DNA from 3 places in the Nocardiopsis rhodophaea genome. Region 3 is predicted to be linked to each of the others. Evidence: riboswitches for the same ligand, from Rfam matches in the RefSeq annotation. Region 3 holds a riboswitch; each other region holds the start of a gene.
The links. A riboswitch is a leader RNA that binds a small molecule or an ion and turns the genes downstream of it on or off. The one in region 3 is predicted to bind thiamine pyrophosphate.

Region 1 (9,581 bases), on a different contig from region 3:
CGCGTCCACGGATTCAGGAGCGCCGCATGACCCTCGTCGAATGGGCAGAGCTCGTCAGTGCCGAGCTGGAGCTGGGAGAGGAGATCGGCAAGGGCGACGTCGATCGGATCCTGGACCTCGCCCGGGATGCCGCGCACTCGGTCGCCCGCCCCGCGGCGCCGCTGACCACCTACCTGCTCGGTGTCGCCGTCGGCCGAGGAGCCGACCCCGTGGAGGCGGCGGCCGCGCTCAGCCGCCTCGCGCTCTCCCACGCTCCGGAATCGCCCGAATCGCCGTGATTTCCGCTGGTCATGTGCCTGTCACCGAACGCACAAGCGATCACTCCGTGGAAGAAACGTGACGCATACGTGACGAAACCGGTCAAAAAACCATGTAAATGTGGCAGTGCGCTGCATCACGTTGATCGCGGCGGTGCGTCGTGCCGTCGTCGCCACCCCGTCCCCACCGGGGCGGAGGGCGGCGGATCCTTACCCCCTCGCTCGAACACATAGGGAGTTCGTCCATGGATCAACTCACGGACATGCTGGGCACCCTCTCCGGCATTATCTGGAGTGAGTACGTCCTCATTCCGTTGCTGCTGCTCACTGGGTTGTTCCTGACGATCCGACTGCGGCTGCTGCAGTTCCACAAGCTCTTCCACGCCCTCTGGCTAGCGCTGGTCCGCCGCAAGGAGGCCGAGGGCGTCCAGGGCGACATCTCGCACTACCAGGCGCTGAGCACGGCGCTGGCCGCCACGGTGGGTGTCGGCAACATCGCGGGCGCCGCGCTGGCGATCGGCATGGGCGGCCCCGGCGCCCTGTTCTGGATGTGGATGACCGGCCTCGTCGGCATGGCGACCAAGTACAGCGAGGCGCTGCTGGGCGTGAAGTACCGGCAGGAGGACAGCGTGGGCAAGCAGAGCGGCGGCCCCATGTTCTACCTCCGCCGCGGTCTTCCCGGCGGGCTGGGCCTGACGCTGGGCGTCCTGTTCGCCGTGTTCGGCGCCATCGCGGCCTTCGGCATCGGCAACGGCACCCAGGCCAACACCGTCTCGCAGCAGCTCAACAACGTGTGGGGCGTCCCGACCTGGGTGGCCGGTATCGCGATGGTGATCATCGCGGGCGCGGTCATCCTCGGCGGTATCAAGAGCATCGGCCGCGTGGCCGCCGGGATCGTGCCGATCATGATCGTGCTCTACATCGGCATCGCCCTGACCGTGCTGGTCGTGCACGTCGGCGACATCCCCGCGGCGCTGGCGCTCGTCGTGACCGACGCCTTCACCGGGCAGGCCGCCGCCGGCGGCGGCGCGGCCTCCGTGTTCGTCGTGATCCAGGCCGGTGTGGCGCGCGGCATCTTCTCCAACGAGTCGGGTCTGGGCACGGGCGCCATCGCGGCCGCCGCGGCCAAGACCGACCAGCCGGTGCGCCAGGCGATGGTGTCGATGACCCAGACGTTCATCGACACCCTCATCGTCGTCACGATGACCTGCCTGGTCATCATCGTCACCGGCGTCTGGGAGGAGGACGGAACCGGCGACGGCGCCCAGATGACCTCGGAGGCGCTGCAGAGCGGCCTGTCGGCCATCACGCCAGCCCTGGGCACCATGGGCGGCTACATCGTGGCCATCGCCGTCGCGGTGTTCGCCTTCACCACCATCCTCGGCTGGTCCTACTACGGCGAGCGCTGCATCGACTTCCTCGTCGGCCACAAGGGCGTGCCCGTCTACCGCGTGGTGTTCGTCGCCATGATCTACGTCGGCGCCGTCGCCTCCCTGGACCTCATCTGGGTGGCCAGCGACATCGCCAACGGTCTGATGGCGCTGCCCAACCTGATCGGCCTGCTGCTGCTCTCCCCGGTCATCGTCCAGGAGACGCAGAAGTACTTCAGCAACCCCGACTGGAAGAACCCGGACATCAAGGTCCCCGACGTGCGCCAGCAGTGATCCTGTCCAGGCCCCGTCCCGCAGACCACGCGGGGCGGGGCCTTCGTTGATCTCGGCGATATCGACCGAATAATCGCCGATATTCGGTCGATATCGCCGAGATCAACGGGGAAACGGGCGAGAGCGGTGCAGGTGGGGAAAGCCTCAGTGGTCGGCCGCGACAGCCCCCCACCACGCGTGGAAGTGGTGGACCGGGCCCTTGCCGCGGCCCGCGTCGAGGTCGTCGGCGCGGCGCAGGGCCTCGGTGAGGTACTCCTTGGCGTCCCGCACGGCCGCGGGGACATCGTCGCGCTGGGGGAGCAGGGCGGCGATGGCCGAGGAGAGAGTGCAGCCCGTGCCGTGGGTGTTGCGCGTGTGGACGCGTTCGGCGGTGAAGGTCCGCGGCGGCCGGTCCGGTTCGACCAGGAGGTCGGTGCTGCGGTCGCGCTCCGCGCCGCCCAGGTGGCCGCCCTTGAGCAGGACGCGGCGGGCGCCGCGCCGGAGGAGGCGCTCGGCTTGGGCGCCCATCGCGTCGAGGCTGTCGGCCTCGTCCTCACCGAGGAGCTCGGCGGCCTCGGGCAGGTTGGGCGTGATGAGGTCGGCGCGCGGGAGCAGCTCGCCGCGAACCGCCGCCACGGCCTCGGGCGCTAGCAGCCGGTCGCCGCTCTTGGCGACCATCACCGGGTCGAGCACCACGTTGCGCAGAGCGTAGTGGTCGATGGCCGCGGCGACCGCACCGATGACGGCCGTGTCGGACAGCATCCCGATCTTCACCGCGTCCACCCGAGCGTCGGTGAGCAGCGTGTCGAGCTGGGCCGAGACGAACTCCGCGGGGACGGCGCGCACACCGGTGACGCCGCTCGTCGACTGGGCGGTCAGGGCGGTGATGACCGTCATCCCATAGCCGCCGAGCGCGGAGAAGGTCTTCAGGTCGGCCTGGATACCGGCGCCCCCGCTGGGGTCGCTGCCGGCGATGGACAAGAGGTTGTAGCCGCGCATTGGCGTTCCTTCGCTAGTACGAGCTAGATCAGGTTCGACGGGTGTGCTCTCAGCCGGGACGGCGGGCCACCAGCGGGTGACCTCCGCCCGGCACCCCGCGCCGTGATGGACGTGATGGCGTGCTGGACGTCGTGATGGAGTTGTGGGGTGCCCGTCAGCCGCGGTCGGTCGAGTCGACCGGGGCGGCTGAGCGGTGGCGGCCGCGGGGCTCCGCGGTCCCGTCCCCGGTGGCCTGCCGCCGGGCCTGGACACTCCGTTCGAACAGCAGGACCGCGACGACGATCACGAAGCCCAGGACGGCGAGCGCGACGGTGACCGGGATATCGCCCTCCGGCGCGTGCAGGGTGCGGTTCTCGTCCTGCCACGGCCACAGCGCGCGCAGCGAACCGGCCATCAGGCCGGTCAGGACCACCAGCGTGATGTGGTGGTAGTTCTCCATGAGCCACTGCAGCAGCTTCACGAAGAACGCCAGGCCGATGACCGCGCCCAGCGCGAACGTTCCGATGTAGCCGAAGTCGCGGCCGTTCAGCGCGTCCATCGTGGCCGTGTACAGGCCGAACGTCAGCAGGATGAACGAGCCGGAGACACCGGGCAGGACCAGGGCGCAGACGGCGATGGCGGCCGCGCCGACGACGATGGGGAAGCTGGGGTCGATGTGGGCCGGGGGAAGGCCGGTGGCGAAGAAGGTCACCGCCGCGACGGCCAGTGCCAGCAGGTAGTGTCCCGGCTTCCACGTGCGTCCCGAGCCGCTGTAGGGCACCCACAGCGAGGCCAGGATCAGGCCGAAGAAGAGTGCGTAGGCGAACTGCTGCTCGTGCTCCACCAGCGGAGCCAGGAACTTGGCGGCGACGATCGCCGCCAAGGCCATGCCGATCAGCACCGCGATGATGGCGCCCCAGTCGGCCTTGCGGAACTCCTCGGCGGCGCGGGCACCGCCGCGGCCCCGCGGCAGGTCGCTGGCTGCCAGCCGGATTCCGTTCACCGCGTGGCCGGCGGACGTGATGAGGGTTTCGTAGATGCCCACGATCAGTGCGACGGTGCCGCCACTGACGCCGGGGACCACCTCCGCGGTCCCGATGAGGGCGCCGCGGAACGCGTTGAAGAGGTGAGTACCGACTGACTTCGCCATGTCTCGCGTTTCGTCTGAATGGGTGCGGGAGGAAGTACGGGAGCACGTGAGCTGCGTGCGGCCGCCACCACGGCCGGCGCGCCCCCAGTCTAGGGGCGACCGACGCGCGGGTCCGGCGCTGTGCGCCGAGGTTTCGGACATGCCGTTCGAACCGTGTCCCGTGTGTACCGGCATCGTATGGGTAGTAGTGGCGTCAACGCGTCGGGAACCCGGGAGGCGGAGGGGGCGCCCCGGTACGGCACGACGTCCGCGGCGCCCGGCGCCGGGGAGACGGGGGAGGAATGTGATGAGGGAACAATTCCGTGATGCTCAGAGCCCCGGCTGGGGCTGGTGGGGAGCGGCCCGTGCCGCCTCTTGTGCATCGGGGGCACCATCTGTTCTCCTGCTGGAGTCCGCCTGAGGCGGTGCATCGTGCGTTAACCGAACGGGTATTTCAAAATCGAATAACGATCACTGCTGTTCCGATCAACGGCGATCGAAGGGAAAACCTGGATGAGCGACACCCGCAGTCTGGGCGAATACACGGCCGGTGGGGATCACACCGGTCCCGTCATTTCGAGTAGCGACCACATCGGACTGGCCGAGGCACACTCGGCGCACAACTACAACCCCCTGCCCGTTGTCATCGCCGAAGGCGAGGGCGCATGGGTCACCGACGTCGAGGGCCGCCGCTACCTCGACTGCCTCGCCGGATACTCGGCGACCAACTTCGGCCACAGCAACCCCGACCTGCTGGCCGCCGCGCACCACCAGCTCGACCGGGTGACGCTCACCAGCCGCGCCTTCTACCACGACCAGTTCGGCCCCTGGGTCGCCGCCCTCGCCGACCTCGTCGGCAAGGAAAAGGTGCTGCCCATGAACACCGGCGCCGAGGCGGTGGAGACCGCGGTCAAGGTGGCCCGCCGGTGGGCCTATGACATCAAGGGCGTGCCCGACGGGCAGGCCGCGATCATCGTCGCGGGCGGCAACTTCCACGGCCGCACCACCACCATCATCTCCTTCTCCGAGGACCCCGACGCCTACGGCGGCTTCGGTCCCTACACCCCCGGCTTCCGCGTGGTCCCCTACGGCGACGCCGACGCGATCGCGTCGGCCGTCGACGCGACCACGGCCGCGGTCATCGTCGAGCCCGTGCAGGGCGAGGCCGGAGTCATCGTGCCACCCCCGGACTACCTTCCGCGCGTCCGCGAGATCTGCGACGAGAACCGGATGCTGTTCATCGCCGACGAGGTGCAGTCCGGCCTCGGCCGCACCGGCACCGTGCGGGCCTGCGAGCACACCGGTGTCATCCCCGACGCCTACCTGTTCGGGAAGGCCCTGGGCGGCGGCGTCCTCCCCGTCTCGGCCATGGTCGCCGACGAGGACGTCCTGGGTGTGATCAAGCCGGGCCAGCACGGCAGCACCTTCGGCGGAAACCCGATGGCCGCGGCGATGGGCCGCACCGTTGTGCGGATGCTGCGGGAGGGGCCCTACCTGGAGAACGCCCAGCGGCTCGGCGAGGTGCTCGGTACCCGGATCAAGGAGTTCGTCGGCAACGGCGCGGTGGCCGCGCGCAGCATCGGGCTGTGGGCCGGCGTCGACGTCGACGAGTCCCTGGCCAGCGGGCGTGAGCTGTGCGAGCGGCTCGCGAGCAAGGGCGTCCTGGTCAAGGACACGCACGGCTCTACGGTCCGGCTCTCGCCGTCCCTCGTCATCAGCGAGGACGACCTGAACTGGGCACTGGACCGGTTCGGCGAGGTCCTGGCCGAACTACGCGCGGAGAAGGGATAGCGCCCGCCTCCTTGGTACGGCGGTGCCCCGCGGCCGCGACCGGCCCGGGACAGCGGTCGTGCCCGGCCTCCGTCCCGCCCATCCGCGCCCCGCGGCGGGCCGGGGGCCGGTGCGCTCTACTCGGCCTCGGCGGCCAGTACGTCGGGGCTGGCGTTGTCGAGTGTGTCGCGCGCGACGTAAAGCGCGCGGCCGGGGCCGGAGGCGATCCGTTCGGCCACCCGGTCGGTGAAGGCTGCCTGCCCCGCGGCGTTGGGGTGGAAGGAGCTCCGGTCGACCTTGATGCCGGAGCTCAGGTCGCGGATCATTACCCCGTTGAGCCACGGCTCTTCGGCGTGCACCTCGTGGCCCTTGAACACGGTGTAGGTGTCGACGAACTCCACGCTGCCGACCTGGTCCTCGTCGACGATCGCGGCGTCGGCCTGGTTGACGGCGTTCTCCAGCTGGAGGTTGAACCGCTTGACCGTATCGTTGAGCCACTTCTGGTCGCTGACGGTGAGCGTGTAGTACATCCCCTGGGGTTTCGCGGCGAAGAGCCGCGGATACCCGACCACGACGACGCGCGCGTCCGGCGCCCGGTCGCGGATCTCGGCGAGCAGATCGTCGAAGGTCGCCTTGAACTTCTCCATCCGCTTCTCGATGTCCTTCACCTGCCCGGTGCAGGCGTCGGTCTCCACCAGCGGCAGCCGCACCATGCACGTGCGCAGCACCGGCGTGAACCCCAGGTCGTTGCCGCCGATGCCCAGGGTGATCAGGGACGTGTGCGGGGTGATCCGGTCGAGCTGGGAGTCGGCCGACCCGGCCTCCTTCAGCATGGCGTGGCCCCTCTGTGAGCTGCAGGCGACGAAACCGAGCTCACCAGCGAAGTCGTAGGCGCCCAGAAGGCGCTGCGGGTAGGCGTTGGCCGACCGCCAGCAGCCGCCGGACTTCGCGGTTCCGGGGAGGTAGTCGCCCGCGCCGTCGCCCGAGGAGTAGGAGTCGCCCAGCGCGACGTAGTGCCCCCAGGTGGCGGCCTCGACCGGGGACATCTCCACCCGCCAGTCGGGGACGTCGGGGTCATCACCGGGCGGTGTCGGCTGGTCGGCACACGCGCGGCCAGTGGCATCGCACCACAGCTCCAGCACGCCGTTGCGGGTGACCGGCACGACGATGACGAGGACACAGGCGAGCACGAGGGAGACGGCGAGGAAGCCCAGGACCCAGGTTCGCCGCGTGAGTTCCGGTATGCGCACTATCCCGTTCTGCCTCTCGTTCTGCGCCGCCTCATGCTCGGGTCCGGCGGCGCGACCCTGGAGGCAGGGTACCGGCCCCGCCTCCTGCTTCGGCGGGGGCACGCGTGACCGGGAGCGGCCGCGGCGCGGGTGGTCCGCGGACCACCCGACCGGGCCACCCGGTCGCGTCAGGGCGGGGCGCCGGGCGGGCGGTTCCTAGGTCGGCCGTGTCATGCCGACGACGTCGAGGACGCGCTTGACCTCGATGTCGTCCAGGTCGGCGCGTGCGGTGAGGCGGAGGCGTGAACGGCCGTCGGGCACCGACGGCGGGCGGAAGCAGCCAACGCGGACACCGGCGTCGCGGCAGCGCCGGGCCCAGGCCACGGCCTCGTCGGGCGACGGTGCGCGGACCGAGACGACCGCGGCGTCGGGCGTGCTCGCGTCGAGTCCCAGCTCCCGGAAACCCGCGGCCAGTCGGTGGGCGATCGAGCGCAGCCTTTCGGGCCGCCGCGGCTCGGCGCGCAGCACCCGCAGTGCTGCCAAGGCCCCGGCGGCCGCGGCCGGAGCCAGGCCGGTGTCGAAGATGAAGGTGCGGGCCGTCTCCACCAGGTGCCGGATGACCCGGTGCGGGCCGAGCACGGCACCTCCCTGGGCACCGAGCGCCTTGGACAGCGTGGCCGTGGCGACGATGCCGCCGCGGTCGTCCGGGGCGATCCCGGCGGCACTCAGTGCCCCGCGGCCGTCGTCGCCGATGACGCCCAGGCCGTGGGCGTCGTCCAGGAGGAGCGCCGCCCCCGCGTCGGAGCAGGCGCGGGCGAGGCCGGAGACGTCGGTGAGGTCGCCGTCCACGGAGAAGACGGTGTCGCTGACCACCAGGCTCCGCTCGGCCGGGTGTGCCGCCAGCGCGCGGCGCGCGGCCGCGGCGTCGGCGTGGTCGAACAGCGAGACCCGCGCGCCCGCGGCCTTGGCCAGCCGGGCGGCGTCGATGAGGGAGGCGTGGTTGTACCGGTCGCAGACGAGGTGCGCGCCGGGGCCGGACAGCGACGTGACCAGTCCGATGTTGGCCGCGTAGCCCGAGGAGAACACCAGCGCAGCCTCGGTCCCGTAGAACGCGGCGAGCTCGGTCTCCAACTCACCGTGAAGGGTAGTGTCGCCGGTGACCAGCCGCGACCCCGTGGACCCCGCCCCCCAGCGCCGAGCGGCCGCCGCAGCCGCCCGGGTGACGTCGGGATGCCGGGTCAGGCCGAGGTAGTCGTTGCCGGCCATGTCGAGCAGCCCGTCGTCGTGCGCGCGGGGCCGCGTCCTGCGGGTCAGCCCTGCGTGCGCCCGTTCGCGCGCCGCCGCCGCCAGCCAGCCGAACGGGTCGGTTAGGCCGGATGCGGCCGCGTCCTGGGCGCCCGATGCGCGGACGGGTGGTTCTGTCGTCACGTCGATTCTCCGGGCAATGCTGTGGCCTGCGGGTCGGGAGGGGCCGGTTTCCGCCGGTCAGGGCGGAGACGACCGATGCACCGCCGGCGCATCGGGACGATGGTAGACGGGGCCTGCGGGAGAGCCGTGGCCGAGGGTACTGCGGAGCCCGGGCCGGGCGCGGTTCGCCGCCGCGCAGTCCATATCCGCCCTGGCGTCCCTCCGCACGGGGCGGTGCCCGCACGGGTGGTGCCGTTACCCCTGCCCTACCGGGCCAAATGCGCGCCCACTGAAGATCGTGGTCGCGGTGGTCGGGACCTGCCGCGCCCGCCCTCCTCGCGGGCATCACCGCCATCACCGTCCGGCGCCGGGCCGGCCAGGTGGGGGCGCTTCCGCTCGCTCCTTCGTGTTCGCGCCGGTAGGGCAGAGGCACACGGTGCTAGGAGGCGGACACGACTCTCACACGCCCGCGACCGATTGTCATCGGCGGAACGGGACAAAGATCGGGGCCGATTTTGTGGAGGAGTCCGCATGCGGCCGGTCGGGGGCGGGTTGGGAGGATGGGCGACCATGACGCCACGCGTGACCAGTCAACCGGAGACACGACCGGGGCCGGCTCCCGACACAGGGGCCGACCCCGCGTGGGTGCGTGAGGTCGACCGGGCCCACCTCTGGCACCCCTACTCCTCCATAGGCTCGGGCCCCGCCCCGGGTGTCGTGCGCGGTGCGGCGGGAACCCGGATCCGCCTGACCGGCGAGGACGGTGTCGAGCGCGAGGTCGTGGACGGCATGTCCTCCTGGTGGTCGATGATCCACGGCTATGCCCACCCGGCGCTCGACGCGGCCGTGCGCGCGCAGCTCGACCGGTTCGGGCACGTCATGTTCGGCGGACTCACCCACGAACCGGCCGCGCGGCTGGCCGCCGCCCTCGTCGACATCACGCCCGCCCCCCTGCGGCACGTGTTCCTGGCCGACTCCGGATCGGTGTCGGTGGAGGTGGCCGTGAAGATGTGCCTGCAGTACTGGCGCTCGCAGGGCCGCCCGGCCAAGCAGCGGCTGCTCACCTGGCGCGGCGGCTACCACGGCGACACCTTCCAGGCGATGTCGGTCTGCGACCCCGAGGGCGGCATGCACGCGCTGTGGGGCGACGTCCTGCCCCGCCAGGTGT
Region 2 (9,581 bases), on a different contig from region 3:
CTGCGGCTGGACCCTTACTTCACCGGCACCAAGCTGACCTGGATCAAGCGCAACGATCCGCGCGGCTGGAGCGGGGTGGAGTCCGGTGAGACCGTCATCGGCACCGTCGACTCCTACATCATCGCGCGGCTGACCGGCGGGGCGCGGCACTGCACGGACGCCTCCAACGCCTCCCGCACGCTCCTTTACGACATCCGGGCCGGCCGCTGGTCGGAGGAGATGTGCGACCTGTTCGGCGTCCCGATGTCGGCCCTGCCCGAGGTGGTGCCCTCCTACGGCGTCGTGGGTGAGTCGGTGCCCGACGACTTCCTGGGCCTGCGGCTGCCCATCGCCGGTATCGCCGGTGACCAGCAGGCCGCGATGTTCGGGCAGAACTGCTATGACCCCGGCCACTCCAAGTGCACCTACGGCACCGGGTCGTTCATCCTCGTCAACACCGGCCAGGAGGCGATCGCCCCGCGGCACGGCCTGCTCAGCACGGTGCTGTGGCAGCACCCCGACGGGAAGCTCGACTACGCGCTGGAGGGGTCGATCTTCGTGACCGGTGCGGCCGTGCAGTGGCTGCGCGACGGCCTGGGGATGATCGACACCGCCCGGCAGACCGAGGCCCTGGCGCGCACCGTCAGCGACTCGGGCGGGGTGGTGTTCGTCCCGGCGCTGACCGGCCTGGGTGCGCCGGACTGGGACCCCCACGCGCGCGGTTCGATCTTCGGCATCACCCGCGGCACCGGCCGCGCGCACATCGCGCGGGCAACCCTGGACGCCATCGCCTTCGAGGTCCGCGACGTCGTGGAGGCCATGGCCCGCGCCTCCGGCACCCAGTTGCCCGAACTGCGCGTGGACGGCGGTGCCTCGGACAACAACCTCCTCTGCCAGATCCAGGCGGACCAGCTCGGCGCGCCCGTGGCCCGGCCGCAGGTGCAGGAGACCACGGCCCTGGGCGCCGCCTTCCTGGCCGGGCTGGGGACCGGTGTGTGGAAGTCCACCGATGAGCTCAAAGACACATGGAAGCTCGACCGCAGGTTCGACCCGGGGACGTCCGACGAGGCGGGCTACCGCCGCTGGCGCGTCGCCGTGGAGCGCTCTAAGGGCTGGGCCGACCTCGCCTAGGGCGGTGCCGCCGGGTCGGCCCGAACGCGGTACGGCCCGGCGATGGCGCTACGTGTCGTCGTCCAGCCCCTGGTCGATGGCGTAGCGGACCAGCTCGACGCGGTTGTGCAGCTGCAACTTGTTGAGGGTGTTCTGCACGTGGTTCTGCACGGTGCGGTGGGACACGGATAGCCGGGCCGCGATCTGCTTGTAGCCGAGACCCTTGGCGACGAGGCGCAGCACCTCGGTCTCGCGGGGCGTCAGCCGGGGCGCTTCGGAGTCGGCCGCCGGCCGCGGCGCCGCGGCCAGCCTCCGGTACTCGCCGAGGACCAGCCCGGCCAGTCCGGGTGTGAACACCGCCTCGCCCGCGTGGACGCGGCGCACCGCGGCGATGAGCTCCTCCCGGCGCGCCGACTTCACCAGGTAGCCGGTGGCCCCGGCCTTCACCGCCTCCAGGACGTCGGCGTGCTCGCCGCTGGCCGACAGGATCAGGACGCGGGGCGGCTCGCCGGAGTCCAGCAGCTGCCGGGTGACCTCGACGCCCGACATGTCGGGGAGCTGCAGGTCGACCACGGCCACGGTGGGCCGGGTGGCCGGAACCAACCGCACGGCCGTGGCGCCGTCGCCCGCGGTGGCCACGACCTCCAGTCCCGCCTCGGAGAGGTCGCGGGCGACCGCGTCGCGCCACATCGGATGGTCGTCGACGACCATCACCCGGATCGGGTCACCGGACATACGGCGACTTCCGCCAAAACCCCCGCACGGCCCCCGACGACGGCAACGTGCACACCGGGCGGGTGGCGGATCGCGCCTCAGTCGTCATCGCGGTCGCCTCGCGGCTCCCTGGGGGCGAAGGGGCTCGTGATCAGCTCGATCTCGGTGCCCTTCTCCGCCGTTCCGGTGGGCGTGTAGGAGTCGACGCGGTTGGCCCCCAGGATGCGGGTCACCTCCACCTTGAAGCCGAGTTTTTCCAGCTTCTTCTTGGCCTGCTTCACCTTCATCCCGCGGACGTCGGGGATCTCGATCTGCTCCTTGCCGGAGGAGACGGTGATGGTGACGGTGTCGCCCGCCCCGGCGATCGTCCCCGCATCCGGCGACTGCTTGATGACCTCACCCTTGGGGATGTCGTCGCTGGGCTGGGTCTCGACCTTCACCTCAAGGCCCTTGTCGTCGAGTTCGGCGCGGGCGGCGTCCTCGACCAAGCCCACCACCTTGGGGACGTCGAATCCCTTGCTGACCGTGAGCGTGACGGTCTCCTCACGGTCGGCGTCCGCCCCCTCCTCCGGGTCGACGGCCAGCACGGTGCCCGGAGGCTGGTCGTAGGAGTCCTTCTGCTCCACATCGACGTCGCCGAACCCGGCGTCCTCCAGCGCCTTCTTCGCGTTCGCCTCGGTGTCGCCGACGACCGAGGGCATCTCGACGGTCTGCGGCCCCTTGGAAAGGGACACCGTGACGGTTCCTTCGCGCAGGATGTTGCTCCCCACCTCGGGGGAGGTTTCGGCGATCTTGCCCTCGTCGGCCTTGGTGCTGTACACGGGGTCGTCGGAGACCTCGATCTGCAGGCCGAGAGCGCGCAGGTCGTCCGTGGCCGCGTTCTGGTCCTTGCCGATGATGTTCGGGACGGTCTCATAGCGTCCGTCCAGCACCCACCACCCGGCGCCGAGCAGTACCAACGCGAGCACAGCCGCGGTGGCGACCAGGAGGTACTTCTTCTTGCCGGGCCCGCGGCGGCCGTCGTCATCGTCGTCGCCATAGCCGCCGTAGCCACCCGAACCGAGCTCGACCCGGACCGTGTCGTTGCCGCCGGGCACCGGGGCGGTGCCGTTTCGCCGCGCAGGTCCACCGGCGGACGGCTGCCCGGTGTCGATCACCGCGGTCTCGGCGAACGCGGGCGCGCCGCCGTTGTGCACCCGCAGCACAGCGGAGAGGAACTGGCCCGCGTCGCCCGGACGGTAGCGCGGATCGCGCTCGGTGGCCTTGGTGACCAGGGCGTCGATCTCCGGCGGGATACCCGGGATCGCGGCTGAGGGGCGCGGCACGTCCTGGTTGACGTGCTGGTAGGCGACGGCGATGGGGGTCTCGCCGGTGTGCGGCTGGGCGCCGGTGAGCAGCTCGTAGAGCATGATCCCGGCGGCGTAGACGTCGGTGCGGGTGTCGGAGCTCCCGCGCTCGATCTGCTCTGGGGCGATGTAGGCGGCGGTGCCCATGAGCGTGCCGGTCTTCGTCATGCCCTGGTGGGCGGATTCCACGGCGCGTGCCAGTCCGAAGTCGGCGACCTTGGCGCGGCCGTCGGCGGTCAGCAGGACGTTCTCCGGCTTGATGTCGCGGTGGACCAGCCCGGCCCGGTGCGCGGCTCCGAGAGCGCCCAGCACCTGGGACATCACCTGCAGCGCCTCGTCGGGGGCGAGCCGGCCGCGCTCCTCCAGGAGGTCGCGCAGCGTGCGGCCGGGCACGTACTCCATGGCCAAGAACACATGGCCCTGGTCGGTGCCCTGGTCGAACACCTGCACCACGTTGGGGTGGGAGAGCTTCGCCACAGAGTGCGCCTCGTTGATGAACCGGCGCACGAACTGGGGGTCCTGGGCGAGGGAGGGGTGCATGACCTTGAGGGCCACGCGCCGGTCGAGGCGCTGGTCATGTGCGATGTAGACGGTGGCCATGCCACCGCCCGCGATACGCGACTCGACGAAGTAGCGACGGTCGAGTGTCGCGCCTACAAGCGGGTCCGCAGTCGTCATGTCCACGAAGGTGAGTTTACGGGTGATCCGGGCGGGGCAGGCGAAGCTTGCGTAGAGCGTCGTGACATCGTAATAGCCCAACGAGGGTGGAAACGGGCGCGAGGGTGGGATTCACCACGGCCCGCCCGGTGTGAACCAGGCGGGCAGGGGGAGGCGACGCGACGCGTCAGTCTACGGCAGGAGAGGAAGCCTGGGCGTAGCGGCGCACCGGGATCCGACCGGCCAGTCGGGCGCCGCGTCCGGCCGCGATGGCGTCGCGCATCGCCGCGGCCATACGCACCGGGTCCTGGGCGCGGGTGACGGCCGTCGCGAGCATGACGGCGTCACACCCCAGCTCCATGGCGAGCGCCGCCTCACTGGCGGTACCGATACCGGCGTCGATTACCACCGGCACCCCCGCCTGCTCCACGATGAGCTCGATGTTGTGCGGGTTGCGGATGCCCAGGCCCGAGCCGATCGGCGCACCCAGCGGCATTACGGCGGCGCAGCCTAACCCCTCCAGCCGCCGCGCGAGCACCGGATCGTCGTTGGTGTAGGGCAGCACCACGAACCCGTCGTCGACCAGTCGCTCCGCCGCGTCCAGCAGCTCGACCGGGTCGGGCAGCAGGGTGCGCTCGTCGGCCACGACCTCCAGCTTGATCCAGTTCGTCCCCAGTGCCTCGCGGGCCATACGGGCGGTGCGCAGCGCGTCCATCGCGGTGTAGCAGCCAGCGGTGTTGGGCAGCGGACGGATGCCGTTGCGGCGCAGCACGTCCCACACCGACCCCTCGGCTCCGGCGGCGACCTTGCGCATCGCGACGGTCGTCAGCTCGGTTCCCGAGGCGATCAGCGCCTCCTGGAGAACCTTCAGCGACGGCGCGCCGCCGGTTCCGGCGATGAGGCGGGAACCGAACGTCTCCCCGGCGATGACCAAGGGGTCGTCGGCCGGGGCGGGGAGGTCACCGGGGCGTCTGGGACACGCGGTTCCGGTGGTGCCAGTGGGACCACGGTCGTCCTTCGCGGTCGGGGTGGAGGTACCCGGGGCCATCGGGTGTCCGGACGTCATCGGTCAGCCTCCCTGCACAGCGGTGAGCACGTCCACGCGGTCGTTCTCGGCGACGAACGTCGCCGACCAGGTGGCCTTCGGTACGACCTCGTCATTGACCGCCACGGCGATTCCATCGTGCGCCGCGGTCAGGGAGCGCACGACGTCGGCCACCGTACTGCGTGGGGCCAGATCGCGGGGTTCGCCATTGATGATCACGTTCACGGGTGATCTCCCTCGTGATGTACGACGCCGTTCGACGTCTCCAGCGGAATCTTCTACTCCGGAGTGCCCGCGGGCCCGCGCGGTCGGCGCCTCGCGGGCGAGGGTCAGGAGCGCGTTTCAGGGCCGGCGCGTCGCGGCGAAGCGGCGCGCGTAGTCCGGCAGCTCTCCGGTGGTCAGCGCCTCGGCCATGACGTCGCCGGTGGCGGGGGTGAACAGGACGCCGTGGCGGAAGTGCCCGGCGGCCAGGTGCAGTCCGGGCAGGCGGGTCGGGCCGAGCAGGGGTTCGTTGTCGGGGGCGGCCGGGCGCAGCCCCACGCAGGTCTCGGCGATCTCCAGCTCGCTGATGCCCGGCACCAGCTCGTGGCCGTCGCGCAGCAGCTCCCACACGCCGCCGGCGGTGAGCCGGGTGTCGTCGCCCATCTCCTCCTGCGTCGCACCCAGGACGATCTCCCCGTTAGCGCGCGGCACGAGGTAGACGGGGGAACCCTTGACCAGGCCGCGTACGGTGCGGGAGACGATGGGCGGCTCGCCGGGTGGCATCCGCAGCCGCAGCAGCTGGCCCTTGACCGGACGCAGGGCGGGGACCACGCCCTCCGGAAGCCCGCCGATGTCGGCCGTCCGCACACCGGCGGCCAGCACGACCTGGTCGGCGCCCAGCTCTTCCCCGGTCTCCAGCACGACGCCGCGGGCGCGATCGGCGGACACCAGTACCGAGCTGACCCGGCCGTCCACGACGCGCGCGCCGCGGCCCTCCGCGGCGGCGCGCAGGGCCGCCATCAGAGCGCGCGGGTCCACGGAGTGGTCGTCGGCGACGTGGACGCCGCCGCGTACCGCCGGGGCGAGCATCGGCTCCAGGCGGCGGCACTCGCGTCCGGTGAGCCGCTCGGACTTCAGCCCGAGACGGGTCTGCAGTTCGCCGAGCTCGGTCAGTTTGGCGAGGTCGTCGGTGTCGAACGCGATCTGCAGGGTGCCCGACGCCCGGTACGCCGTGGGCTGCCCGCTCTCGTCCTCCAGTTCGGCGACGAAGGCGGGATAGCGGTCGCGGGACAGGGCGCCGAACCGCATCAGCGGCTCCTCGCCGAACATGGCCTCGGTGGCCGGGGTGAGCATGCCCGCCGCGACGGCCGAGGCGGGAACGGGGCGAGAACGCCCCACGATGGTCGTCCGCAGACCGCGCTGGGCGGCACGCCACGCGGTGACCAGGCCGATCAGGCCGTCACCCACGACGATGACATCAGAGGCGGATTCGGGGTGACTGCGCACAGCCATGCCTCCACTCCCTTCGCCGGTATGACCCGGATCAGGTTCATGCGGTCGGAGGCTCACAGCCTCCCTCTCAGCCGGGTCCCACCCGGCTCCCGCGGGGTATCTCGCGTCTTCACCGCCCATCTTAGGGCGTTTTCCTCCGGTGCGGCCGACGGCGGCGACTACGCCTTGAGCGATACGGGCCGAGAGCTGGTTTGCGCCCGGCGAAACTGTGGGAGATTGGCTGCGTGACACAGAACGACCACGACATCGAAGCCCTCGTCGGCGAATGGATGACCCTGAAGGAAGCCGCTCAGGCGCTGAACGTCAGCCCGAACCGCGTCAAGCAGTTCATCGGCGACCACAAGCTCCTCGGGATCCGGAGGGGCGGTGAGGTCGCGATTCCCGCCGCCTTCATCGCGGGCGGCGACATCGTCAAGGGCCTGCCGGGCACGCTCACCCTGCTCGCTGACGCCGGCTTCACCGACACCGAAGCGCTGAACTGGATGTTCACCCCGGACGACACGCTTCCCGGGGCACCCATCGAGGCGCTGGCCGCTAACCGCGGCACCGAGGTGCGCCGCCGCGCCCAGGCCATGGCGTTCTAGGGCCTGTAACGACGTAGCCGGACGGGTCCCCGGGCCGCCGGCCCGGGACCGGCCCCGACGCGGCACCCGACGCGATCGAAGCCGCTGACCGGCGCGCCCGGACACCCCGGCCGCGCCGGTCGCGGTCGCGCTGCGGAAAAGGAGCGGGGTGTGCGGCGTGCGCGCCCCCCGGACCGGCGCCGGCAGGGGGCGCATTACCCTGGCCGGGTGACTGAGAGCCCGCGCGAACGCCTGTCAACGGCCCGCCTCTACCTGTGCACCGACGCCCGCACCGAGCAGGGCGACCTCGCCGCCTTCCTCGACGCGGCGCTGTCCGGCGGCGTCGACATCGTCCAGCTGCGCGACAAGACCCTGGAAGCCCGCGACGAGCTGGCCGCGCTGGAGGTCATGCGCGAGGCCTGCGAGCGCCACGGCGCGCTGCTCGCCGTCAACGACCGCGCCGACATCGCCCACGCCGCCCGCGCCGATGTCCTCCACCTCGGCCAGAACGACCTCCCGGTGCCCTACGCGCGCGACATTATCGGAGACGGCCCGCTGATCGGCCGCTCCAACAACAACCTGCGGATGGCCACCGCGTCGGCCACCGAAGAGGGCGTCGACTACTTCTGTGTCGGCCCGACCTGGCCCACGCCCACCAAACCCGGCCGCCCCGCTGCGGGCCTGTCGCTCGTCCACGAGATCGCCGCCCTGCGGTCCCAGCGTCCCTGGTTCGCCATCGGCGGCATCGACCTGGCCAACCTCGATGAGGTCCTGGAAGCGGGCGCGACCCGCGTGGTCGTCGTCCGCGCCATCACCCAGGCCGACGACCCGCACGCCGCCGCTGTCGAATTCAAGCGACGGCTGTCCGCGGCCGACTGAGCCATGGGCCGTGCGCACGCGGCCGCCCTTCCCCCTCCGCCCGACGCGCGCCGGGTGGCCGGCCTCTTCAGTCGCCCGTCCGGCCCACCTTAGGCGTAGACGTGGTTCAGGGCGCTGGGGTGGGTGCGCAGAAAGCCTTCGATGGACTGGGCGGGGTGACCGGCCAGCCGGGGGACGGTCGCGGAGACGACATCCATCTCCCCGCTGGCGATCGCGGCGTAGGAGCTGGCCCACCCCTCGATCTCCCACTCGGCGGCGCCCGTGGGGCGGCGCGAGGCCAGGGCTTCCTCCCAGGTCTCGGGGACGTAGCGCACGGTCTTGCCCGTCAGCGCCGTCAGGCGCGCCGCGGTCTCGCCCAGGGTGACCGCCTCGGGGCCGGTGACGTCGTAGGTCGCGCCGTCGTGGGCGGACCCCTCGGTGAGGACGGCGACGGCGACGTCGGCGATGTCGTCCCGGGAGACCCAGGCGACGCGTCCCTGTCCGGCGGGGCCGCGGACGACGCCCGAGTCGTCCGCCCAGTACGGGAGCACATCCAGGTAGAAGCTGGGCCGCAGGAAGGTGTGCGCGACGCCGGTGGAGCGGATGTGGGCCTCGGTGTAGAAGTGGTCCCGGGCGAACGTGAAGGTCGCCGCCGGGGCCGCGGACAGGAAGGACAGGTAGACGATCCTGGTCACACCCGCGGCGACGGCGGCGTCGACCGCGCTGATGTGCTGGTCCACGCGGTCGGCGGACTCGGTCGCCGAGACCAGGAACAGGGTGTCGGCCCCTTTGGCCGCGCGCTCGAAGGCGGGCATGTCCTCGTAGGGTGCCATCGCCGCGCTGGCGCCGGGCAGCTCCGGTGCGCGGTTGAGGTCGCGGACGATGAGTCGCTGGGGAATCCCCCGCCGGGCCAGGCGTGCGGCCACGCGGCCGCCCAGTCCTCCGGTGGCGCCGGTGATGCCGATGGTGTGCGTTATTGCCTGATCGTCACCCATGGCTCCCTATTCTCACCTGATGCCCGTTCCGGCGCACCCGCGGCGCGCCGATCAGAACATCACGCGCGAAGGGCGGTGTCCGCGGATGAGGTGCCGTCCTCACCTCACCCGCGGGCACCGCCCATCGCCGCGATCGTTTTTCGTCCACGTGTGGTGTGCCCGGACGATCGGTGATGTGGCCGCCGGTGCCCTGCCGTGATTGGGCTCGGATCCGACTCAAACAGGCTTTTCCTCCCCCGTCGATCCGTCATGGGGAGGATTCGGCCTCATCCCTCAGGTGGGGAGGGGTCATGTGCGCCGCGGGGCGAGCGAGGGCCCAACGGTGTCGCGGTGGCGGTCCGGCGGGTGCCGGTGTCAGTGTTTGCGGGCCGTGGCGGCGACGATCAGGTCGGCCAGCGCAGCGCGGGCCTCTTCGGCGATCTCGGGGCTCTCCACGGCCTCTGTCGCCTGCGCCACGTAGCCGTCGATGCGGCGCTCGCAGGCCTCCAACGCGCCGCACTCCGTGGCGAGGGCGCGCATCCACTCGACCGTCTCCGGGGTCAGGTGCGGGTCGCCCACGTGGCGGCGGAACTCGGCGGCGTCGGCCGGGGCGGCGCGCTCAAGGGTCTCGGCGACCAGCAGGGTGCGCTTGCCCTCGCGGAGGTCGTCGCCCGCGGGCTTGCCGGTCTCCTCCGGGTCGCCGAACACGCCCAGCAGGTCGTCGCGCAGCTGGAAGGCGACGCCCAGCGCGATCCCGTAGGCGCTGTAGACCCCGGCGAGCTCCGCGGAACGTCCGGCCAGTGCGGCGCCCATGTGCAGCGGGCGTTCGATCGTGTACTTG
Region 3 (9,581 bases):
GGTGATGACCCGGATGCCGCGCCGGTGGGCCTGCTCCACGAGCTCCACGAAATCGGCGATCTTCCCGAATTCGGGAAGGATCTTCATGTAGTCGGAAATATCGTATCCACCGTCGCGCAGCGGTGACTCGTACAGGGGGAGCAGCCAGATGCAGTCGATGCCGAGCCATTCGAGGTAGTCGAGTTTTTCGACGAGTCCGCGGAGATCCCCGGTGCCGTCGCCGTTGGAGTCGTAGAAGCCTCTGGCGAGCACCTCGTAGAAGACCGCGCGTTTGTACCAGTACGGGTCGCGAGGGTTCTCGTGGGAAAACGTGTCGGGCACTACCCCGTGGGGCGTGTCTCCGGGCTCAGGCATCGGATGTGTCACGAAACTACTCCACCGGTTGTCGTTCCAGTGTGTTCCGCCGGATGTGCCCGTTCGCGGGTGCTATCGGGGCTTTCCGGAGGGTGCGACAGTGAATACGTGGGCTGGTCGGATATTCGGGTCGAGGCGGACATAATTCACCCCGCCCCATTCGTAGGTTTCGCCCGATAATTGATCCGTGACGAGGATCGTGTCCTGGGAGGTGAACCCCAGCGCGGGCATATCGAGCCACACCGTTCCTTCGCAGGGCTGGTGCGGGTCGAGATTGACCACGACCAGGACGACATCATCCGGAACGGCAGGGTCGCGCTGACGGCCGTCCCGCCGCGGGGCGATGCCATCAGCGGCGGTCCGTTTCGAGAAGCAGATCAGCTGATGCCGGTCGATGTGGTGGAAGCGCAGGTTGCGCAGTTCCTGCAGGGCGGGGTGGTCGCGCCGCAGCTGGTTCAGGCGTGTCAGCAGCGGCGAGATGGTCGTCCCGGCCGCCTCGGCGGCGGCCCAGTCACGCGGCCGGTACTCGTACTTCTCGGAGTTGAGGTACTCCTCGCTCCCCGGCCGCACCGCCGTGTTCTCACACAGTTCGTAGCCCGAGTAGATACCCCAGGTCGGGGAGAGCAGGGCGGCCAGGACCGCGCGGACCTCGAACGCCGGGCGCCCCCCGTGCTGCAGATAGGCGTGGAGGATGTCGGGGGTGTTGGTGAAGAAGTTCGGGCGCATGTAGGCGGCGGCGTCCCCGCTCAGCTCGCGCAGGTACTCCTCCAGCTCCTCCTTGCCGTTGCGCCAGGTGAAGTAGGTGTAGGACTGGTGAAAGCCGATCTTGGCGAGGGTGTGCATCATCGCGGGCCGCGTGAAGGCCTCGGCGAGGAAGAGCACATCGGGGTCGGTGCGCGCGATGTCGGCGAGCAGGCGCTCCCAGAACGCCACCGGCTTGGTGTGCGGGTTGTCCACCCGGAAGATGCGCACACCGTGCGCCATCCAGTGCCGGACGATGCGCACCACCTCGGCGTACAGCCCCTCGGGGTCGGCGTCGAAGTTGAGCGGATAGATGTCCTGGTACTTCTTGGGCGGGTTCTCCGCGTACGCGATGGAGCCGTCGGCGCGGGTCGTGAACCATTCGGGGTGCTCGGTCACCCACGGGTGATCGGGGGAGCACTGCAGGGCCAGGTCGAGGGCGACCTCCATCCCGAGCTCGCGCGAGCTGGCGGCGAACGCGTCGAAGTCGTCGATGTCGCCGAGGTCGGGATGGACGGCGTCGTGGCCGCCGTCGGCCGAACCGATCGCCCACACCGACCCGGGGTCGCCCGGCTCCGCGTGCAGCGCGTTGTTGCGGCCCTTGCGGAAGGAGTGGCCCACGGGGTGGATCGGTGGCAGGTAGACGACGTCGAACCCCATGTCGGCGATGGCCCGCAGGCGCTTGGCGGCGGTGCGCAGGGTGCCCGGGCGCCACTGGCCATCGGGGCCGACGGGCTCCGCGCCCTCGGAGCGGGGGAAGAACTCGTACCAGGCGCCGAAGAGCGCGCGCTTGCGGTGCACGACCAGCGGATACTTCTTCGACCGCGTCACCAGGTCGCGCAGCGGGGCGGCGCTGAGCTCCGCGATGACGTCCTCGCCGGTGGCCAGCTCCAGGCGCTCGGTCGCCGATCGGGTGGTGTCGCGGAGCCGCTCGGCGATCTTGGCCAGCTCGGGGCGGCGCGGTACGCGGCGGGACGCGCGTTCGAGCAGCCGCGCGCCCTCCGCCAGCATCAGCTCGACGTCCTGCCCCAGCGGGATCTTGATCTGGGCGTCGTGCCGCCAGGTGGCGAATGGGTCGTCCCACGCCTCGACGGCGAATCGCCACGCCCCCTCGCAGGACGCGCGCACATCGGCCGCGTAGCGGTCGGTCCCGGGAGCCACCTCGCTCATGGGCACCAGCTTCTGGCGCCGTCCCCGAGGGTCATACAGCACCACTCCCGCGCCGAGGGCGCCGTGCCCCTCCCGGATCACGGTCGCGCTGACGGTGAAGGTCTCACCGGCGACGGCCTTGGCCGTGCCGAGGTCGGGTACGGGAGAGACGTTCAAAATGGGAATGCGTCCGATCACAAGTGCACCATTAATGTCGCGATTCCGGCGATTGTGGGCAGTTCGTGGCGTTTGTGGCGTGAAAGGCATTTGAGAGCGTGCAGCTCAGAGGGCCCGAAAGGCGGCATAGGTGGCCTCCGGGCGCTTCCGGCGCGGCACGCTCTCACTGTCTATCGTCAGCCCGGAATGGCCCGCATCCGATGGTTTGCCGTGTGTATTTTTTGTGATTGTCGTCACACTGGCAATGATCCTTTGTGGGATGTATCTTCACCTGCTTCACGCGGTGCACAGCGACAAACCGGGCGTGTTTCTCCAGAGGGAGCAATCGTCACATTGGATCAGCAGCTGGCAATAACCGGTTAAATGGGTGTGTCGTGTGTGTGGGCTGATCATGGAGTGGCGAACCAGAAGGGTGCTCTGTCCCTAATATTCCGGTTTGTGGTATTCGGTGAAAAGCGTCCCAGAAACCTGGAAGTTAAGATTTTGACGTGTTCGTTGAATAAAGGCGTAAGGGGGTCGCGTAACCGCGCCGGATTGACTAGCCTCACGCTCCGTGAAGGCCATTCGCAGATTTACCGTCCGTACCGTCCTCCCCGACGAGCTCGCCCCGCTGGGCCGACTCGCCGCGAACCTCCGCTGGGCGTGGCACCCGGCGACCCGCGAGGTCTTCGCCGCGATCGATCCCGAGGTGTGGGAGAGCGTCGGCCAGAATCCGTTCCGCATGCTCGGCGAGGTCGGTGGGGAGCGGTTCGCCGCGCTCGCACGCGATGAGGAGTTCCGCGCTCGTCTGCGCGAGGCCGCCGCCGACCTCGACACCTATCTCACCGGCCCACGCTGGTATCAGGGCCTGTCCCGGCCGCCTTCGGGCATCGCCTACTTCTCGGCCGAATACGGACTCACCGCCGCCCTGCCCCAGTACTCCGGCGGACTGGGCATCCTCGCCGGGGACCATCTCAAGAGCGCCAGTGACCTGGGCCTGCCGCTCATCGGCGTCGGTCTGCTCTACCGGCACGGCTACTTCACGCAGGCCCTCTCCCCCGAGGGCTGGCAGCTGGAGGACTACCCGGAGATCGACCCGCGCGGACTGCCCATGAGCCGCCTGTGCGACGCCGCGGGGGACCCCGTGTGCGTCGGCGTCGACATGGCCGAGGGCCGCCGCCTCACCGCGCACGTGTGGGTGGTCCGCGTCGGTCGCGTGCCGCTGCTGCTCCTGGACGCGTGCCACGAGGGCAACGACCCGGAGCTGCGGGGTATCACCGACCGCCTCTACGGGGGCGGAAGCGAGCACCGGCTGCGCCAGGAGCTGCTGCTCGGAATCGGCGGGGTGCGGGCGGTCCGCGTCTACTGCGAGCTGACCGGCGACCCCTGCCCCGAGGTCTTCCACATGAACGAGGGACACGCCGGGTTCCTCGGCCTGGAACGCGTCCGCGAGTACATCGACGAGGCCGGACTGACCTTCGACGAGGCGGTCGAGGCCACCCGCGCGGGGACGGTCTTCACCACCCACACGCCGGTCCCCGCCGGGATCGACCGCCTGCCGCGCGACCTCGTCGAGCGGCACTTCACCGCCGATGTCTCCGCGACACCGGGCGTGCCGCTCGACCGCGTCATGGAGCTGGGCGCCGAGGACTACGCGGGCGGCAACCCCGCGGTGTTCAACATGGCCGTGATGGGCATGCGGCTGGCACAGCGCGTCAACGGTGTCAGCCAGCTGCACGGGGCCGTCGCCCGGGACATGTTCCAGGGGCTGTGGTCGGGGTTCGACGCCGCCGAGGTCCCCATCACGTCCATCACCAACGGCGTGCACGCGCGCACGTGGGTGGCGGAGGAGGCCCAGCGGCTGGCGGGGCGCATGGTGCGGGACTCCACCGAGTTCACCCGCTCCGAGGGCTGGCGCAAGATCACCGACGCCGACGAGGCGGACCTGTGGGAGATGCGCCGCACGCTCCGCTGCCGCCTGGTCGCCGACACGCGGGAACGGCTGCGCGCCTCCTGGCGGCAGCGGGGGGCCAGCTCGGCCGAGCTGGGCTGGGTCGACGACGTGCTCGACCCCGACGTGCTGACTATCGGCTTCGCGCGGCGGGTGCCCTCCTACAAGCGGCTCACCCTCATGCTGCGCGACCGCGACCGGCTCAAGTCGATGCTGCTCGACCCGGACCGCCCCGTGCAGATCGTCATCGCGGGCAAGGCCCACCCGGCCGACGAGGGCGGCAAACGCCTCATCCAGGAGATCGTGCGCTTCACCGACGACCCGCGGGTGCGCCACCGCATCGTCTTCCTGCCCGACTACGACATGGATCTGGCGCGTTCGCTGGTGCAGGGTTGCGACGTGTGGCTGAACAACCCGCTGCGTCCGCTGGAGGCCTGCGGCACCTCGGGCATGAAGGCGGCGCTCAACGGCGGGCTCAACCTCTCCATCCGCGACGGCTGGTGGGCGGAGTGGTTCGACGGCTCCAACGGGTGGGCCATCCCCACGGCCGACGGCGTGCGCGACCCCGACCGCCGCGACCAGCTGGAAGCGGCGGCGCTGTACGACCTGATCGAGGGCGAGGTCGCCCCGCTCTTCTACGACCGCGACGAGGAGGGGCTGCCCAACCGCTGGCTGGAGATGGTCAAGCACACCCTCGTGTCGCTGGGCCCCAAGGTGCTGGCCACCCGCATGGTGCAGGAGTACGTCACCCACCTCTACCAGGGGGCGGCCGACTCCTCGCGGCGGTTGCTGCGCGAGGACATGAACGGTGCGCGCGAACTCGCCGAGTGGAAGCGCCGGGTCCGAAAGGCCTGGCCAGGAGTGCGCATCGAACACGTCGAGGTGGTGGGCATGGAAGACCCGCCCCAGGTCGGCGGCGATATGCAGGTGCACACCACCCTCGGCCTGGCCGGACTGACACCCGAGGACATCCAGGTGGAGGTCGCCATCGGCCGGGTCACCGGCGGCGAGCGGCTGGTGGATCCGGTCGTGGCCGAACTGGAGGCCGTCGGCGAGCCCGACGGGAGCGAGGGGCCGCTGGTGCGCTACGCGGGTTCCGTGCCCCTGCAGCGCGCCGGAACGTGCGGCTACACCGTGCGCGTCCTGCCCGCCCACCCCATGCTGGCCGATCCTGCCGAGATGGGCCTGGTCGTGGTCCCGCACCCGCCCGAGAACATGGACGACGGGATCGTGCTGCGGTAGCGGTCACGGCGTCGGCGGCGCCGCGCGTGTCGGGCCGGTCGGTCATCGGTGACCCGACCGGCCCCTTGGGGCTGTCAAGGGGTCCTCGCCGACAACTCCGCGCCCCAGCGGTTGGAGACGACCCACGTTGCCTATCCGCTCGCGGAGTCACCCATAATGGAGTCAACTGCTCGAACGGCAGGGAACCGACAGGGGAGCGCTTCGGCGCTGAGAGTGCGGGACCGTACCGCAGACCCTTACACACCTGATCCGGGTCATGCCGGCGAAGGAAGTCGTAGGATCCGTCGGCCGTGGAGTCGATCGGCGCGTTGACACGTGCCCCGATCCCGGCCCTCTTGGCACTTCGCGCCCTCTCGTGTGCCGACACGGAAGGGACATTCACGTGGGAACCCCATTCACGCCGGGAGAAACCCCCAGAACCACGTCCACCACATCCTCCGGGATTGGAGCATCGGCCACCGGCTTCCGGTGGCGCACCGTCGACATCGTGGTCGCCGCCGTCCTGGGTGTCGCCATCGGCGTCATCTTCTGGTTCTGGGGGATGCTGTGGGAGTCCACCGCCCCCCTCTTCCTCTTCTTCCCGCCCGCCCAGGCGGTGATCTACGGCATGTGGCTGGTGCCCGGCGTGCTCGGCATGCTCATCATCCGGAAGCCGGGTGCCGGTGTGCTCACCTCGGTCGCGGCGGCCACAGTGTCGATGCTGCTCGGCACCCACTGGGGGCTGGTGGTGGTCCTCGCGGGGCTGCTGCAGGGCCTGATGCCCGAGGTGGTCTTCGCGCTCGGCCGCTACCGCTTCTGGGGGATGGGGATCTCCGTGCTCGCCGGTGCCGCCGCCGGTCTGGCGCCGACGGCCATGGACCTGACCCTCTACTACGCCGACTGGCCGTTCGCGTACATGGCCGCCTACGGGGGCATCGTCGTGCTCAGCGCCGCGGTCATCGCCGGGGTCGGCGGCCGCCTGCTGACCACCGCCCTGGCCCGCGCGGGCGCGCTCACGCCCTTCCCCTCGGCACGCGGATGAGCGGGGGCGCCGCCCGGGGTGGTGCCGGGGTGCGGCTCGCCGGGTGGGGGTGGCGGCACGGCGCCCGCGACGCGTGGGCGCTGCGCGGCGTCGACCTGGTGGTCGAGCCGGGCGAGCGGGTCCTGCTCCTCGGCGCCTCCGGGGCGGGCAAGAGCACGCTGCTGCACGCCATCGCCGGACTCACCGGGCCCGACGCCGCCATCACCGGTGAGCAGGAGGGGATACTCCTCGTCGACGGCGAGCCCGCCGACCGCCGCCGGGGCGACATCGGACTGGTCAGCCAGGACCCGGAGACCCAGCTCGTGATGGCGCGGAGCGGCGACGACGTCGCCTTCGGCCTGGAGAACCGCGCCGTGCCCCGCGCGGACATCTGGCCGCGCGTGCGCGCGGCGATGGACCAGGTGGGGTTCCCCTACGACGTGGAGCGGCCGACCTCCGCGCTGTCCGGCGGCGAGAAGCAGCGGCTGGTCATCGCCGGGACCCTGGCGATGAACCCGCGCCTGCTGCTGCTCGACGAGCCCACCGCCAACCTCGACCCGGCCGGGGCGCGGCTCGTGCGCGAGGTCGTGGCGGACCTGGTCGCCACCACCGAGGCCACGCTGGTGCTGGTCGAGCATCGCGTGGCCGACGTGGTCGGACTGGTAGACCGGGTCGTCGTGCTCGAACCGGGCGGCGGCGTCATCGCCGATGGCACCCCGGACACCGTCTTCGCTACCCACGGCGCCCACCTCGCCGAGCGGGGCGTGTGGGTGCCGGGCCATGAACCGCGTCCGGATCTCCGGGCCGCCGACACCCCCGCTCCCGCTTCCTCGCTCATCGAGGCGGTCGATCTGGTGGCCCGCGAACCCGGTGGTCCCGGGCCGCGCACCGGCGTGCCCGCGACGATCCTGGACAGCGTGGACGCGATGGTGACGTCCGCGACGGCCACAGCCCTGACCGGCCCCAACGGGGCGGGCAAGTCCACCCTGCTCATGCTGCTGGCCGGGCTCACCGCGCCGCACGGCGGGGCCGTCGAGCCGCGCGGCGTCTTGGCCGGGGTCGATAGGCGCCCCCTGATCCGCTGGCCCGCGCACCGTCTCGCCCGGCACCTGGGCACGGTCTTCCAGCACGCCGAGGACCAGTTCGTCACGGGCGGCGTCCGCGACGAACTCGCCTTCGCCCCCCGCCGCACGGGACTGGGCGAGCGCGAGGCAGCGGCGTGGGTGGAGGAACTGCTGGCCAGGCTGCGCCTCACCCACCTCGCCGACGTGCACCCCGCCACGCTCTCCGGCGGCGAGAAACGGCGGCTTTCGGTCGCGACGGCCCTCAGCTCGGGCCCGGCCCACGCCCCCGACGTGCTGCTGCTGGACGAGCCGACCTTCGGCCAGGACGCCCGCACCTGGTCCGAGCTGGTGACCCTCCTCGCCGACCTGCGAAGCGAGGGGCGGGCGATCGTCATGGCCACCCACGACACCCTGCTGCTCGACCGGTTCACCGACGTCGAACTGCGCGTGGGCGGGGGCGCCGTCACCAGCGTCGCCTCCGCCCCATCGGCAGCTGGGGAGGCAACCGGATGACCACCCACCCCACGGATCCGCACACCGCGGCCGACACCCGGGAATCCATCCCCGAGGCGTCGCCCACCCCCGAGGGTCGAGCGGCGGCTCCGCGGCTCTCGCGCGTTCCCGGCAAGCCGAAGGCTCGCGCTTCCGGCGCCTCCGCGGCGTCCTCCGCCCGTGAGGCGTGGCTCCGGCGTGCTAACCCGGCCGCGAAGGTGGTGGCGGCGCTGCTGGTGACCGCCGCTCTGGTCCCGACGGTCGACCCGGTCACGCCCGGCGTCGTGCTGGCCGCCGTCGTGGTTCTCCTGCCGTTCGCGGGCATCGCCCGGCGCACCGCCGCCACCCTCGGCGGGCCGCTGCTCCTGGCAGCGCTGTCGGTCGGAGCCGTCAACCTCGTTTTCGGTGAGAGCGGCCCGCTCACCGCCTTCGGCCTGGCCGTGCGCCTGCTGGCCATCGCTCTGCCCGGCGTGCTGGTGGCCGCCACCAGCAACCCCACCGAGCTGACCGACGCGCTGGTCCAGCGGCTCAAGGTCCCCGAACGCCCCGCGATGGGCGTGCTGGCGGCGCTCCGGCTGATCCCGCTGCTCGCCGACCAGTGGCGCACCCTCACCCTGGCCCGCCGCGCCCGCGGGCTGGAAGCGGGCTGCAACCCGTTGACCGCCGCCACGATCTTCACCGGCAAGGCCTTCGCGCTCCTGGTGCGCTCCATCCGCACCGGAACCCTGCTCGCCACCGCCATGGACGCCCGCGCCTTCGGCACCGGCCCCCGCACCCACGCCCGTGAAAGCACCTGGCGCCGCTCGGACACCGGCCTCCTCATCGGCACGGTGCTTCTTGTCGCCGCAGCCCACGGCATCTCCCTCGCCTTGGGCACCTGGACGCCACTCTTCGTGTGACGGGCAAGCCCACTCCCACCGGGAAGCCGACCGAGGTCTCGTGATGACCCGGCTGCCATCCTGGTGCGATGGACGACGCTGACGACATCGTGATCGACCGGCAGGCGGCGCGGGCGTGGCCCGCGATGGTGGTGGAGTACGCGCGCGGGTGGGTGCTGCGCTCCTCGCCCGGTGTCGCGCGCAGCAGGTCGAACAGTGCTCTTCCACCCCAGCGCGACGCGGTCGACGGCCTGTCCGCTGTCCAGGAGTTCTACGCGCGACGGGACCAGCCGATCCTGATCCAGGTCTCGCCCGCCCACCGGCATTCCATGCTCGATGACCACTTGGCCGACCGCGGATTCCAGCGCCTGTCACCGACGCTGGTTATGCGCGCGTCGCTGGCCGAGGAACCAGGGCTAAAGGTCGGGCGGGGCCGCCGCACCGGAGTGGGCGGCGAGCGGTGGCCGGTCCGTCTCGGCCATCGGGACGAGGCGTGGACCCGAACGCTCCAGTGGGTCGACGGGCGCAGCGACGCCGCCGGTGAACTGGTCATG

Region 1: it holds a riboswitch for thiamine pyrophosphate, as region 3 does, so the genes downstream of both, thiD (bifunctional hydroxymethylpyrimidine kinase/phosphomethylpyrimidine kinase) here and ABD259_RS18125 (ECF transporter S component) in region 3, are expected to answer to the same signal.
Region 2: it holds a riboswitch for thiamine pyrophosphate, as region 3 does, so the genes downstream of both, thiO (glycine oxidase ThiO) here and ABD259_RS18125 (ECF transporter S component) in region 3, are expected to answer to the same signal.

What each region holds. Positions count from the first base shown of each region.
Region 1 covers NZ_BAAAPC010000013.1:105,923-115,503, reverse strand. Annotated here, with positions in the region: gene ABD259_RS15785 (DUF6457 domain-containing protein) at 27-278, shown strand; gene ABD259_RS15780 (alanine/glycine:cation symporter family protein) at 503-1,921, shown strand; gene thiD (bifunctional hydroxymethylpyrimidine kinase/phosphomethylpyrimidine kinase) at 2,066-2,899, opposite strand; TPP riboswitch at 2,888-3,007, opposite strand; gene ABD259_RS15770 (DUF368 domain-containing protein) at 3,054-4,028, opposite strand; gene rocD (ornithine--oxo-acid transaminase) at 4,521-5,798, shown strand; gene ABD259_RS15760 (SGNH/GDSL hydrolase family protein) at 5,915-7,027, opposite strand; gene ABD259_RS15755 (8-amino-7-oxononanoate synthase) at 7,223-8,434, opposite strand; gene ABD259_RS15750 (adenosylmethionine--8-amino-7-oxononanoate transaminase) at 8,984-9,581, shown strand, end outside.
Region 2 covers NZ_BAAAPC010000003.1:153,589-163,169, reverse strand. Annotated here, with positions in the region: gene glpK (glycerol kinase GlpK) at 1-1,110, shown strand, start outside; gene ABD259_RS04385 (response regulator) at 1,159-1,824, opposite strand; gene pknB (Stk1 family PASTA domain-containing Ser/Thr kinase) at 1,902-3,833, opposite strand; gene ABD259_RS04375 (thiazole synthase) at 3,994-4,872, opposite strand; gene thiS (sulfur carrier protein ThiS) at 4,876-5,076, opposite strand; gene thiO (glycine oxidase ThiO) at 5,194-6,345, opposite strand; TPP riboswitch at 6,337-6,448, opposite strand; gene ABD259_RS04360 (Rv2175c family DNA-binding protein) at 6,570-6,929, shown strand; gene thiE (thiamine phosphate synthase) at 7,137-7,787, shown strand; gene ABD259_RS04350 (SDR family oxidoreductase) at 7,877-8,761, opposite strand; gene ABD259_RS04345 (polyprenyl synthetase family protein) at 9,116-9,581, opposite strand, start outside.
Region 3 covers NZ_BAAAPC010000016.1:99,093-108,673, reverse strand. Annotated here, with positions in the region: gene treS (maltose alpha-D-glucosyltransferase) at 1-354, opposite strand, end outside; gene ABD259_RS18135 (alpha-1,4-glucan--maltose-1-phosphate maltosyltransferase) at 427-2,442, opposite strand; gene glgP (alpha-glucan family phosphorylase) at 2,975-5,593, shown strand; TPP riboswitch at 5,774-5,881, shown strand; gene ABD259_RS18125 (ECF transporter S component) at 6,036-6,614, shown strand; gene ABD259_RS18120 (ABC transporter ATP-binding protein) at 6,611-8,170, shown strand; gene ABD259_RS18115 (energy-coupling factor transporter transmembrane component T family protein) at 8,167-9,048, shown strand; gene ABD259_RS18110 (GNAT family N-acetyltransferase) at 9,117-9,581, shown strand, end outside.